Regions from separate parts of the Vibrio sp. E150_018 genome, predicted to be linked through region 2. Evidence: predicted binding sites of a transcription regulator. Region 2 holds the regulator's gene; the other holds the start of a gene.
What was found. Region 2 encodes CRP, which controls carbon source genes, mostly activating them, when cyclic AMP is high. Its sites were predicted from a motif close to TGTGANNNNNNTCACA; they were not measured.

Region 1: ACE3G9_RS13975 (ROK family protein) is a predicted target of CRP. The motif match lies at 1,453-1,468, and genes of this name have one in related genera.

The regions. Positions count from the first base shown of each region.
Region 1 is NZ_JBHGNY010000016.1:56,519-61,743, reverse strand. Features, by position in the region: gene ACE3G9_RS13980 (OmpA family protein) at 17-1,048, opposite strand; gene ACE3G9_RS13975 (ROK family protein) at 1,586-2,503, shown strand; gene ACE3G9_RS13970 (ammonium transporter) at 2,756-3,976, opposite strand; gene clcA (H(+)/Cl(-) exchange transporter ClcA) at 4,257-5,225, opposite strand, start outside.
Region 2 is NZ_JBHGNY010000006.1:151,058-160,444, reverse strand. Features, by position in the region: gene kefB (glutathione-regulated potassium-efflux system protein KefB) at 1-192, opposite strand, end outside; gene kefG (glutathione-regulated potassium-efflux system ancillary protein KefG) at 207-800, opposite strand; gene ACE3G9_RS08605 (ABC transporter ATP-binding protein) at 1,270-3,180, shown strand; gene ACE3G9_RS08600 (TIGR02444 family protein) at 3,454-3,915, shown strand; gene ACE3G9_RS08595 (YheU family protein) at 3,927-4,142, shown strand; gene ACE3G9_RS08590 (phosphoribulokinase) at 4,225-5,094, shown strand; gene crp (cAMP-activated global transcriptional regulator CRP) at 5,336-5,968, shown strand; gene ACE3G9_RS08580 (aromatic amino acid transport family protein) at 6,207-7,412, opposite strand; gene pyrE (orotate phosphoribosyltransferase) at 7,662-8,303, opposite strand; gene rph (ribonuclease PH) at 8,463-9,191, opposite strand; gene ACE3G9_RS08565 (YicC/YloC family endoribonuclease) at 9,368-9,387, shown strand, end outside.

The DNA.
Region 1 (5,225 bases), on a different contig from region 2:
TTATTTATATCACAGGTTACTTGTAAAAAACTTCAACACGGCGGTTATTTTCACGACCTTCTTTAGTACTATTATCTGCGATTGGGTTTTCTTCACCTTTACCGATAGTAGTAATACGTGATTTATCAATATCTTGAGACTCTAGATAGTTAGAAGCCGATTGCGCACGTTTCTCTGATAGTTTTTGGTTGTATTTAGCACTACCTGTTGAGTCGGTATAACCAATTACATCTACACGAGTTTCAGGGCTATCTTTTAGATAAGTAGCTACTTGATCAAGAGAGGTTTTTGCCTCGGGTGTTAACTCTGTTGAGTCATGTGCAAATGCACCTTTTGAAAGTGTAACTGTTGGAAGTGGATCTTTTTCCGGAGCTGGTTCTACGATTGGCTCTGGCTCTTGAGTCGCGACTACTGCCGCAGTTGTTGCCGCTGCAGCAATTGGTGCGGCACTATCTGAACTACCAAAATAGTAACTTAGACCAAGAGATACGTAGTTAACATCAGTTCTACCCGTTGTGCTACGTTCACCTACGTTATCAAACCATTGATATTCAGTACGTACACGCCAGTTATGGCTTAGTTGATATTCGACACCAGCACCTAACATTAGCGACCAGTTTTCATCACTATCATTATAAGCACCTGTTTTTTGATCAACATAGTTATATGAAGTACCTACTTTACCAAATAGATTCCATGCACTAGTAAGGTTCCAATCTAATTTAGCCCCTAATTCACCATTCTGAATCTGAGTTTTATTAACCTCGCTACCAGCAATATGCTCTTTTGAATTACCAAGGTAGTTATAACCACCTTCTAGTGAGAACCATTCGTTAAATTGGTAACCACCGTAGGCACTACCAGCCCAAGCATCATCATCACAATCACCATTATTCTGACAAAAATCGAAGTTAGACCAACCAGTCTTAGCACCAAGGTAAAACTCTCCGGCATTTTCTGCCGCGGCATTGACTTGTGGCGACATAAGAAGAGAAAGAGAAACGATCGATGCGAGAGAAGGGTAAAGAGACATTTGTTTAATATTCATATTGGCACCAACTATAAAGTTATTTTGTCCATACAATCGATCCACAACTTTAGTAAGAAATGTGGACCATGATTTTGTTAGCGAGTTATTGAAAACTATAAAGTTATCAATATCTGCCTATACAATACTGTTGTAAGAATAGTTTATCAATCGATTAATGTGAAACTTTTGTCAATATTAGGTGTCTATAAAAAATTTGCTGAATGACGTTAGACATAGGCACGCCCTTAAAAAGCATTAGATTTTGTCTGTATTACTTTTTTAAAAATAATTATTTTTCAAGTGGTTATGTTTTGTTTGTGCATATTTTTTGATAAGAATGCATTTTGATCCCAATAACATACTTTATCAGTGCTTACTTTTCTAAATGTTGCCATTTTATGTTGGAAATAAAAAACAATTATTGTGATCTAGATCACTTAATTTTTAGTGCGCTCTATCGCATAAATAAAGAATTTAATGGTTTCTAATAAATGAATAGAGTGTAGATTTAAGAAAGACAAAGTAGAAGTGACTTGAGTATATAAGGAAAATGAAATGCTTAGTTTAGGTCTGGATATTGGTGGAACAAAAATTGAAGCGGTCGTGCTATCGGAAGATGGTCAAACTATTTATCAACAGAGAATCGCGACGCCAACCTGTAGTTACTCTGAATTCTTATCAACAGTCACCGGTTTTATTCAAACTATCCAACAAACATTACAACAGCCTATGACCATTGGTATCGGCCTACCTGGTGCGATAAGCCCTGATAGCCAAACCATAAAAAACTGTAATTGCTTAATATTGAATGGTCAGCATTTGGATAAAGATATTGCTGATATAATTAAGCAACCCGTATTTATCGCAAATGATGCCGATTGTTTTACATTATCGGAAGCTCAAGATGGCGCAGGCTCTGGGCATCCCACAGTCTTTGGCGTCATTATTGGTACGGGGTGTGGTGGTGTTGTTGTCAATGGTCAGTTACTTTCTGGGCCCAATGCGATTGCCGGAGAGTGGGGACATAATACCTTGCCACAATATCATCGAGATAATGATGGACTCGCACAGCAATGTTACTGCGGAAAAATTAACTGCATTGAACGCTTTATTTCAGGCTCAGGTTTTTCTGAACGCTACAATCAACAACATGGCACAGACTACAACTCTGCAGAAATCATGGATTTAAAACGTGCTGGCAATACGAATGCTGAGCAACATTATTTATCGTTTATTAATATGTGTGCCCGTAGTTTGGCATCGGTCATAAATATACTTGATCCACATGTGATTGTGCTTGGTGGCGGTTTGTCGAATGTAGAAGAAATTTACCAAGATATAAACGATGCAATTGGATCTTATGTTTTTTCGGATGTGTGTAACACTAAAATTTTAAAAGCGAAGTACGGTGATTCAAGCGGCGTGAGAGGGGCATGTTGGCTGCCTAAAATGCATCAAGTTAATAACAATTAATATTCTATATAAGTACTTTTCAAACCAAGCTGAAGCGGCCTATCTCTTATAAAAATAAGAGGTTTGGATGAAGCTCCCGAAGGGCAAGTTAAAACAAGCTTTATGTGGCGTTAAATTGAACAGAGATAGAATGACTATGATCATCTTTAATTTGTCTTGCCTAAAGCTTATTTTATTCTTGCTGAAACTCGCACCTTGAAGTTACTTGGGTATATGCAATTGCTAAAATAGTCCTAGTGAAGTTAATCAATATTAATCTTCATTGGTTGAGCTGATTTTGTGAATAGATAAATCAGCACCGTTATATTCTTCTTCTTGGCTCAAGCGTAAGCCTGATACTTTGTGAATCGAACCATAGACCAGAACTGAACCTAATACGGCAATAGTAATACCTAGTAATGTACCGAGAACTTGAACGGTTAAACTCACACCGCCCATTCCACCGAGTGCCGTTTGTCCAAAGATACCGGCAGCAATACCGCCCCATGCTCCACACACGCCATGCAGCGGCCAAACACCTAATACGTCATCGATTTTGGTTTTGTTTTGCATAAAGGTAAATAGCCATACAAAAATTGCAGCAGCCACAACACCCGTTGCTAATGCGCCGATGGGATGCATTAAATCTGAACCAGCACAAACCGCGACTAAGCCCGCCAGTGGACCATTATGAATAAAGCCTGGATCATTTTTACCCATCACCATTGCCGCTAATATTCCGCCCGCCATCGCCATTAAAGAGTTAATTGCTACTAACCCACTAATACCATTAATAGTTTGTGCCGACATAACATTAAAGCCGAACCAGCCAACACATAGTATCCATGCGCCTAGTGCAAGAAATGGGATATTAGATGGCGCAAAGTTAGTATGTTTACCGGCGCGGATCCGTCCGTTTCGCATGCCAAGGAATATCACGGCGATTAGTGCAATCCAGCCTCCGACACTGTGTACAACCACTGAGCCTGCAAAGTCGTGAAACCCAGTACCAAAGGTGGTTTCAAACCATGCTTGTAGACCAAAATTACCATTCCAGACCATGCCTTCAAATAATGGATACACTAAGCCAACGATAAAGAATGTACCGGTCAACACAGGGTAGAAGCGAGCTCGTTCGGCGATACCGCCAGAGACAATTGCCGGAATTGCTGCTGCAAAGGTCAATAAGAAAAAGAATTTAACCAGTTCGTAGCCATTACCTGCTGAAAGGGTCGGAGCATCAACGAAAAAAGAGTGGCCGTAAGCAACCCAGTAACCAAAAAAGAAATAAGCAATGGTGGATACACCGAAATCGGAAAGTATTTTGACTAACGCGTTAACTTGGTTCTTATGCCTTACAGTACCCACTTCAAGAAAGGCAAATCCTGAATGCATAAGAAAGACCATGATAGCACCGAGTAATAAGAATAAAGTATCAGAGCTTTGGGTCAGTGCTTGTACTGTGCCATATACTTGAGTGGTGGATTCATCCATGTTTACGTATCTCCTAAAAATGAACGTATTTAACTTATAGTGTTAGCGATGCACAACGGTGAAAAAATCAGCACTATTTTGATGCAATTGCTGTTTCATTAAGCAAAAATTATGCCATTATTAAAAGTAAAGTTAGTTAAGGGAAGCTTGGTTTTATTGGTTAAAAAGTAATAACAATAACAAAATTAAACGCACCAATATTGATCTTTACGATCAATGTTGGTGCGATTGCTTTGTGGTGAGAGGAGTAAAATGGTGCAGAATTATGATAACGTTTTGTTTATGCGTTGGTAGTTGATTCGATCTTTTCTTCAGTATGTTTCGGAAGATCACCTTGTTGAAGCTTAGCCTTTTTCAAGGTTCTATGAAGTAATTGCGTATAGATCGGTTGTCCACCAAGTAGCTGAGCCATTATGGTTGCACCGAGTGTTGTAATGATTAAAGGTAAAATTAGATGGTAGTTATTAGTCATTTCTATTACCAATAAAATACCTGTAATAGGGGCTCGTACGGTTGCCGCAAAAAGTGCTCCCATTCCGGCGATAGCAAACATACCTGGGTCGATGTTTAAGCTTGGATCGAAATAAAGCGCAAATTGCCCAAAGAAAGTACCAAATAAAGTACCAAGAGCAAGCATGGGAGCGAAAATTCCCCCTGGCGCTCCAGAGCCAAAACAGATTAAGGTAGTTGCAACACGGGCAAAAAATAAAATGAGTAGTAAGTTGATGCTGTAATCGCCAGTGGTTGCTCCAGGAATAAGTTGAATACCACCACCAGTTAATTCAGGAAGGTAAAGTAATAGTAGCCCAAATGTTCCGCCGATGATTGTGCCAGTGATTAAGTAACGTTTTCTATCATTACGGTGAATCAGTACAAACATATCTTGTGACCACGTCACCAATCGGTTGAAGGTGACCCCAAAAATACCGAAGATTAACCCTAAGACGAGAAATAGCCACAACGTATTGAGATCGGGTGCAATATACTGCGGCATAATGATAACTGCCGCTTGCCCTCTAATCGAACGGAAAACGATAGTCGATATCACCGAAGAAATAATAACCGCTTTAATTGAGAGCAGGTTGTAGCGGAAGTGTGGGCGCATTTCTTCAACCACAAACATGATACCAGCCAGTGGTGCATTAAATGCCGCTGCCAAACCACCTGCCGCACCACAAGCGAGTAGAGAGTGGCGTCCATCTGGATCTTTTAAGCGAAAAATATCAGAAACCATACGACCAATATTACC
Region 2 (9,387 bases):
TCCAAGTTCGGAAAAGTGCATCACGCTATCCACGTCACTAATCAAGCCTAGTCCCCACGGACCAATAACAATACCCGCCAACAAATACCCCAATACCGACCCTAAACCTAAACGTTGCGCTAAAGGGACAGCGACCACAGCAGCGGCCAGAAACACGACGCCACTTTCTAAAAAATCAATTGTTGATGCCATAATCCTTCCTTGTACTACTGACTACTTTCAAGTGGATGCAACAACCAAGAGCGATAAGCCTGTGCATGTTCAATACGTACCGCTTGTTCTACATTCCTTGCCCAATATAACACTAAGGGCTCAATCCAATGCATCTGACATAATTTGGCAGTCAACTCAAAAGGCTGCAAAATTTGTTCCAAAGGATATTGATTATAACCATGAGCTGAGAAAGCGTCTTTAGACCCCCCCGTCGTCACCACACTCCGCCAGTATTTATCTTTAAGTGCGCGACCTTTGCCGAATGCAAAACCTTTTCCGAGTACCGTATCCATCCACTCTTTCATCAAAGCTGGACAGGAATACATAAACAAGGGGAACTGAAAGACAATCACATCATGTTCGAGCAATAATTTGTGCTCAGCAGCAACATCAATAAAAAAATCAGGATAATGGGCATACAAATCGTGCACCGTCACATGAGGTAAATTTTGCGCTGCTTTTAATAACATTTGATTGGCAACCGAGTTATCGGGATCGGGATGCGCATAAATGACCAATACGCGAGGTTGTAGAATCTGATCGTCATTTTTAATAGATGTAGTAGTATGTTGGCTTATGTCTGACATCCTTGCTCCCTGACATTCCTTAATATGAACACTAAAAAGTGCACGCTTTTGTCACTTTCCACAACCTAAGATCTTTGTAACAAAGATTGTTAATCATCATATCGCAAATCGTATAATAATCGATATTTATACCCAAGTAACTTCAAGGTGCAGAATTCAGAGCTATCATCCAAACCTTTAGGCAAAGAAAATTGGCGAAGGAATGTAAGCACCTTTCAAACCAATCTGACGCAGAATAAAGATTTGGATGAAACTCCCGAAGGACAAGTTAAAACAAGTTTTAAACGGCGTTAAATTGAACAGAGATAGAATCACTATGATCATGTTCAATTTGCCTTGCCTAAAGCTTGTTTTATTCTTGCTGAAACTTGCACCTTGAAGTTACTTGGGTATATCCTTGAAGCGCCTAATATTCAAGCCGCTGCATTTTTCATTCTTTCTCATTTTTCATGCCTCAAATAAGACTCCTATGATTACATTTTCAGATATTCAATTGCTGCGTGGTGGTAAACCACTTTTAGAACAAGCTTCAGCGACGATTCACCCGGGTGATAAAGTTGGCCTAGTCGGAAAAAATGGTTGTGGTAAATCCACGCTATTCGCCTTACTGAAAAATGAATTATCAATTGATGCCGGTAATTTCCAAATGCCAGCCCACTGGGAACTCGCTTGGGTTGCTCAAGAAACACCAGCACTAGAACGCGCCGCTTTAGAGTATGTGATTGATGGCGACCGTGAATATCGTCAATTAGAGCAAGATCTTACCGCGGCAGAACAAGCCGATAATGGCACCCTAGTCGCGGAATTACACGGCAAGTTAGAAACTGTTGGTGGCTACACTATTAAATCTCGCGCCGCAGAACTATTAAACGGTTTAGGCTTTAGCCAAGAGCAAATGCAATGGAACCTCACCCAGTTCTCTGGTGGTTGGCGTATGCGTTTAAACCTCGCCCAAGCTCTATTGTGTCGCTCTGATTTATTACTACTCGATGAGCCAACCAACCACTTAGATCTCGATGCAGTACTTTGGCTTGAAAAATGGCTACAGAACTACCCTGGTACATTAATTTTAATTTCGCACGACCGTGATTTCCTCGACCCTATCGTGGGGCGCATCATTCATGTCGAAAACCAATTGCTCAACGAATACACCGGCAACTACTCATCATTTGAAACCCAACGTGCACAAAAGTTAATGCAGCAACAAGCCATGTATGCCAAACAGCAAAAGCAAATGTCGCACATGCAAAGCTATATTGACCGCTTCCGCTATAAAGCCTCTAAAGCTCGTCAGGCACAAAGCCGAATTAAAGCCTTAGAGAAAATGGAAAAAGTCTTACCGGCGCAGTTTGATAACCCATTTAGCTTTGAGTTTAGAGAGCCAGCTGCACTCCCCAACCCTATTATGATGATGGACCAAGTCTCTGCTGGCTATGGCGATAACTTAATATTAGAACACATTCGCTTAAACCTAGTTCCCGGCAGTCGCATTGGTTTACTCGGTCGTAATGGTGCGGGTAAATCAACCTTAATTAAATTGCTGTCTGGCGAACTCAAGCCACAAAGCGGAGATTTAACCTATTCGCAAGGGGTGAAAATCGGCTACTTCGCTCAGCATCAATTAGAAACTCTGCATCCTGAAGAGACACCGTTGCAACACATGATGCAAATTGCGCCAAATCATACCGAGCAACAATTACGCGACTACCTAGGTAGCTTTGGTTTTGTCGGAGATAAAGCTCTCGATAAAGTCGCGCCATTCTCTGGTGGCGAAAAAGCTCGCCTCGTTCTAGCCTTAGTTGTATGGCAAAAGCCGAACTTACTATTGCTCGATGAACCAACTAACCACCTTGACCTAGATATGCGTCAAGCCTTAACCATGGCACTGCAAACCTTTGAAGGGGCAATGGTGATTGTCAGCCACGACCGTTACTTACTGCGCGCTACCACCGACGATTTATACCTTGTCGATGCCAAACAAGTGGCGCCTTTTGACGGCGACTTAGCGGATTACTACAAATGGTTAACTGAACAACAAAAACAAGATAAAAAAGATGCACTGCCAGAAACAAACTCAGAGCCTAGTCAAAATAGCGCCGCAGCACGTAAAGAACAAAAACGTCTAGACGCTGAATTACGTAAACAAACTGCACCAATTCGCAAAAAACTGACACAACTCGAAGCGAAAATGGACAAACTAGGCGAGCAATTAGCCGATGCTGAACAACAACTTGGCGATGTGTCACTCTACCAAGATGAAAACAAAGCTAAACTTACCCAAGTATTAACGCTACAAGCCAATAGTAAATCTCAATTAGAAGAGGTTGAAATGGAATGGATGGCACTACAAGAAGAACTGGAATGCCTTATACCCAAGTGACTTCAAGGTGCAGAATTCAGAGCTATCATCCAAACCTTTAGACAAGGAAGATTGGCGAAAGAATGTAAACACCTTTCAAACCAATCTGACGCGGCCTATCTCTTATAAAAAGAAGAGGTTTGAATAAAGCTCCCAAAGGGCAAGTTAAAACAAGCCTTACGCGGCGTTAAATTAAATAGAGATAGATTATGATCATATTCAATCAGCCTTGCCTAAAGCTTGTTTTATGCTTGCTGAAATTCGCACCTTGAAGTTACTTGGATATTATCAACAATGAGCCAATATAGACCTCTACCTTTAACCTTCGAACGCTTATGGCAATTTAGTTTGCAGCATTATGGTGTGCGGGCAATTAAAGAAGCCTGTCTAATCTTACAAAATAGGTATAAAGGGAAGGTCAACCTAATCTTGTTATTAAAATGGCTGGATGAGCACCAATTAAGCTTAACGGAAGAACAATGGCTACAATTAGATGGCGCTATTGAGCGAACCGAAAACTTATTACAACAATTTCGTGATTACCGACGAAAAGTGAAACCTCATTTACCGGATACGCTTTACCGTGAATCACTACAATTTGAATTACAATTAGAGCGTCAGCAACAAGCGGATTTGGTGCATTGTATTAACCTGCTTGATTTAACCCCAAGAACAGGTCAACCAATGACCCATATCTATTGTGAAAAAATTGGGGCTCAACGGTTATCTCAAGTTTTTTATAACACTGAAAAATAAAGGCCACATCAATGATTATTCCATGGCAAGACATCGATCCCGACACTTTAGATAATCTCATAAAAGAATTTATCTTACGTGAAGGCACCGATTACGGTATGCAAGAAACCTCGCTTAAAACCAAGATAAAACAAGTCAAAGGACAACTAAAATCTAGCAGTGTAGTGATTGTTTTTTCAGAGCTGCATGAAAGCGTTGATATAAAACCGATCAATGAATTGAATTAAGCTCAGTACATCCCCCTATTTATTCTTGCCAGTCATTCCTCTACACTGTCATTCAAAATATAAGTCGAAAGAAAGGATTATCATGTCGGCAAAACATCCCATTATTGCGGTAACGGGTTCTTCAGGTGCGGGTACCACCACCACTTCAGAAACCTTCCGAAAAATGTTTAATATGATGAACATTAAAGCGTCTTGGGTAGAAGGCGATAGCTTCCATCGCTACACTCGCCCCGAAATGGACGTTGCAATCCGCAAAGCCAAAGAACAAGGTAAACACATCAGTTACTTTGGCCCGGAAGCCAATGACTTCCCCGCTTTGTCTGAATTCTTTAATCAATATGGAAAAAATGGCAGCGGCAAAATTCGTCGTTACTTGCATAGTTTTGATGAAGCCGTCCCTTATAACCAAATGCCCGGCACCTTTACTCCATGGCAAGACCTACCAGAAAATACTGATGTATTGTTTTATGAAGGATTACATGGTGGTGTAGTCGATGGCGATATCAATGTCTCTAAGCATGTGGACTTTTTGATTGGCATGGTACCGATTGTAAACCTTGAATGGATCCAAAAATTCGTCCGAGATACTCGTGACCGCGGCCATTCACGAGAAGCCGTGATGGACTCTATTGTTCGCTCAATGGATGACTACTTAAATTATATCACGCCGCAATTCTCCCGTACTCACATCAACTTTCAGCGCGTCCCTACCGTCGATACTTCTAATCCACTTAATGCCAAAGGCATACCGAGTTTGGATGAGAGTTTTGTAGTGATCCGCTTGCGTGGAATTAAAAACGTCGACTTTCCATATCTACTATCAATGATTGAAGGCTCTTTCATGTCGCGTCACAACACCCTCGTAGTACCTGGTGGCAAGATGAGTTTTGCAATGGAATTAATCATTCAACCACTGCTTCATCAACTAATCGAAACAGGTAAAATCGCCTAAAGTGTTACTCAGAACACACTTAGTGACTAGTCTGTGACCTTGAACACAATTTAATGATGAAAAACCCCATAGTTAGCCGCTCAAAGTCAAGAAATCCGATCTAGAAAGAGGTACTATAAAAACACTAATGCAACACAACTTGCAGCAATAACATTTAACACCTATTCTATTTGACCAGTTTAGCCGGTCTCAGGATGAATGACTCAAAACTGAGCAAGCCTTGTAGAGGAAGTAACAAATTATGGTTCTAGGTAAACCTCAAACAGATCCAACATTAGAGTGGTTTCTATCTCACTGTCATATCCATAAGTACCCATCAAAAAGTACTTTGATTCACGCTGGTGAGAAAGCAGAAACACTGTATTACATTGTTAAAGGGTCTGTGGCAGTATTAATCAAGGATGAAGAAGGCAAAGAGATGATCTTGTCTTACTTGAACCAAGGTGACTTCATTGGTGAATTAGGTCTTTTTGAAGAAGACCAAGAACGTACCGCTTGGGTTCGTGCAAAATCTCCTTGTGAAGTTGCGGAAATCTCATTTAAAAAATTCCGTCAATTAATCCAAGTTAACCCAGACATTCTGATGCGCCTTTCTGCCCAAATGGCAAAACGTCTACAAATCACTAGCCAAAAAGTGGGTGACTTAGCATTCCTAGACGTAACTGGTCGTATCGCTCAAACGCTACTTAATCTAGCAAAACAACCAGATGCAATGACGCACCCAGACGGTATGCAAATCAAGATCACTCGTCAAGAGATCGGTCAGATTGTTGGCTGTTCACGTGAAACCGTTGGTCGCATCTTGAAGATGCTAGAAGAGCAAAACCTGATTTCTGCTCACGGTAAAACTATCGTAGTCTACGGAACGCGTTAAGATTTAATATCCGCGTTTAGTAGAGTAAGAAAAATTAAAAGCCACTGAATGGTAAGTTCAGTGGCTTTTTTAGTATTTGTAATTTAAGAACGTTGCTCGGGCGCTTCGCTGCTTGTAGCTCGAAAAAGATAACAGCGAAAAGATTAGTAACGTGTCGTGGTAAGCAACCGAAGCCAAGCTTTTGTTTTTCCTAGCTTCGAGAAGCGCAGCGCCCTAAACACGAGTATCGAAAGAGGTCTTACCCTATCGCCGGCAATACTCCAAGACTAATCATCATTTGTACCACAATAATCACCACACCTGCTGCTAGCGTTAGCATGAGAGCTGGCGTACCGCCAGAGACGGTGAAGGCTTGTTTATCTTGATTGAGTGTACGAGAACGCATCACCATTGCGACAGGGAGTAAGATAGCCAATATCGCCAATGCAATTGCGGCATAACCAAGAGCCATGATAAAACCTTGCGGGTAAAATAACGCAAAGCATAGTGGTGGAATAAAGGTCACTAGCGCGATACCAACACGTCCGCCTTTGCTTTTATTTTTATTTAAGCTGTCACCTAAGAATTCAAATAATCCTAAGCTCACACCTAAAAAAGAGGTGATTAATGCTAAATCAGCAAATACTGAGACCACTTGTGAAATAGCCGAGCTATGAATTACTTTTGATAACGTACCGACTAAGGCTGTCACATCTCCTGCTTGAGATAATGTCGCTTGATCAACCACACCGAGCGTGGCCAGTTGCCATAAGATGTAGACCACTAGCGGCAGTAAAGAGCCGAAAATCATGACCTTCTTCAAAGCTTTCATATCAAGGTTTAAATAACGCACTACTGCTGGAATACTGCCGTGGAAACCAAAAGAGGTAAAAATCACGGGCAATGCCGCCACAATCAAACCTTTTTCCAATGGCATATTAAGAAGATGTACCGCTTGAATATTGGGCGTTAAGAAAAACAGCATGACCGCCATTGCAATCAATTTACAGGTGAATAGCACGCGGTTGACTCGATCTACCGACTGAGTACCAAACGTCACAATTGCGGCAATGATAATAGTGAAAATAAGCGTGCCGATACCATTCGACACATCAATAGAAAACCAGTTATGCAGTTTTGCATTAAACTGACCACCACCACCGGCGATGTAGGCTGCACATAGTGCATAAAATAAGAAAAGCATAGCAAACGTCGCGATCCATTTCCCTTTTTCACCAAGAAACTGCTTAGCTAAGGTATGTAATGTAGCGTCATAATCTGCGTGTTGATGTAGCTCCAACATTAACAAAGCGGTATAGGCCATTAACGCCCACATACTAATCATGATGGTTAAAGAAGTGCTGAAGCCTAACCCTGCGGAAGCAATAGGTAATGCCAACATACCAGCACCAATCGTAGTGCCAGCAATAATCAAAGTACTGCCTAGAATCTTTGAACTGCTCATCTGCTTTTTCTTTTATTTATTGGAAGAATAAGCTGACACATTACCACTTATCAGAAGTAAATCGAGGTGAGAGTTCAAAATATCGATTAAACATTCGACAATATTGACTCAAAACGGGCTTTTATTGTGGTGTAAAAATAAAGTTACACATTGTAAATAAAAATAAACCCAGAGCAATTTTACCAATCAACATAATTAGTGCGATTGGTATAACTCTGGGTTCACTTCAATATAGAGTATCAAGAAAAATTAAATACCGTATTGCGCGCGATAAGCTTTTACCGATTCTAGTTGCGCTTCGTTATTCCCTTGCTCTTCAAGATAGGTCACTAGATCACCTAGGCTGATGATCGAAATCACCGCGCAGCCAAAATCACGCTCGACTTCTTGAATCGCCGATAACTCACCTTTGCCTTTTTCTTGACGATCAATCGCAACCAATACACCAGCAAGATCGGCACCATTCGCTTTAATGATTTCCATTGATTCACGAATTGCGGTACCGGCTGTGATCACATCGTCCACCAACATAATACGACCTTCTAATGGATTGCCCACTAGGTTGCCGCCTTCACCATGATCTTTGGCTTCTTTACGGTTAAAGCAATATGGCGTATCAATATCATGATGATCAGCAAGCGCAACCGCTGTTGTTGTCGCAATTGGAATGCCTTTGTAAGCAGGGCCAAATAGCACATCAAACTCAATACCAGAATCCGCTAAAGCTGCGGCATAAAAACGACCTAGGCGCGCAAGATCACGTCCAGTATTAAACAAACCTGCATTAAAGAAATACGGACTCGTACGGCCAGACTTTAATGTGAATTCGCCAAATTTAAGAACTTGTTTCTCAAGGGCAAACTCAATAAATTCACGTTGATATGCTTTCATAAAATATCTCGACTATCGTGTTGGTGATATAGTTTTTTGATTTCGGAACATCGTAGCTAGAGCGCTTTGCTTCTCGTTACTCGAAAAAGAAGATATCCATTAAACGATGAGCTTTTCCAAGAAACGAGTTACGTTTTTTTCCGAGTCACGTATTATTATTTATTCTGCCAGAGTGGCTTTCTGGACTGCGATAATATCGTTAATGCCTTTCTCGGCTAAATCTAATAATTGATTCAATTCTTGGCGGGAGAACGCTTCGCCCTCTGCCGTGCCCTGAACTTCAATCATCTTACCTTCTTCGGTCATTACCACGTTCATATCGGTATCGGCAGCAGAATCTTCCACATACTCTAAATCACATAAAGCGTGTTCACCTAAAATACCCACTGAAACCGCGGCAACATGACACTTCATTGGGTTCTTCTTCAATTTACCTGAAGCAACGAGTGATTGGATTGCATCAGCCAGAGCAACACTTGCCCCCGAGATAGAAGCAGTACGTGTACCACCATCGGCTTGAATCACGTCACAATCAACCGTGATCATCATTTCGCCTAATACATCCAAATCCACAACCGCACGTAAGCTACGCGCGATTAAACGTTGGATTTCCATAGTACGGCCACCTTGTTTACCGCTTGCGGCTTCACGACGGTTACGAGTATGGGTTGCACGTGGCAACATGCCATATTCCGCGGTTACCCAACCTTTGCCACGACCTTTTAACCAACCTGGTACTTTTTCTTCAACACTGGCATTACATAATACTTTGGTGTTACCAAACTCAACCAATACTGAACCTTCAGCATAAGCCGTATAGTTACGAGTCATTTTAATCGGACGAACTTGATCAGCTGCGCGATCATTTGGGCGTAAAGTTGAAGACATAAAGAAATACCTGATTAGCGATAGAATTGGGGCGAGATTATAACGATCTTGTCGTCAAAAAGCGATCTTAACGACGATTAATAGAACCGCTTGGATTAAACAAACCACCTTGTCCTAGACTGTGATAATATTCACCACAGAAAAATTATCACACAATTTAGATTAGGTAATCTCCAATGATCTACAGCATGACCGC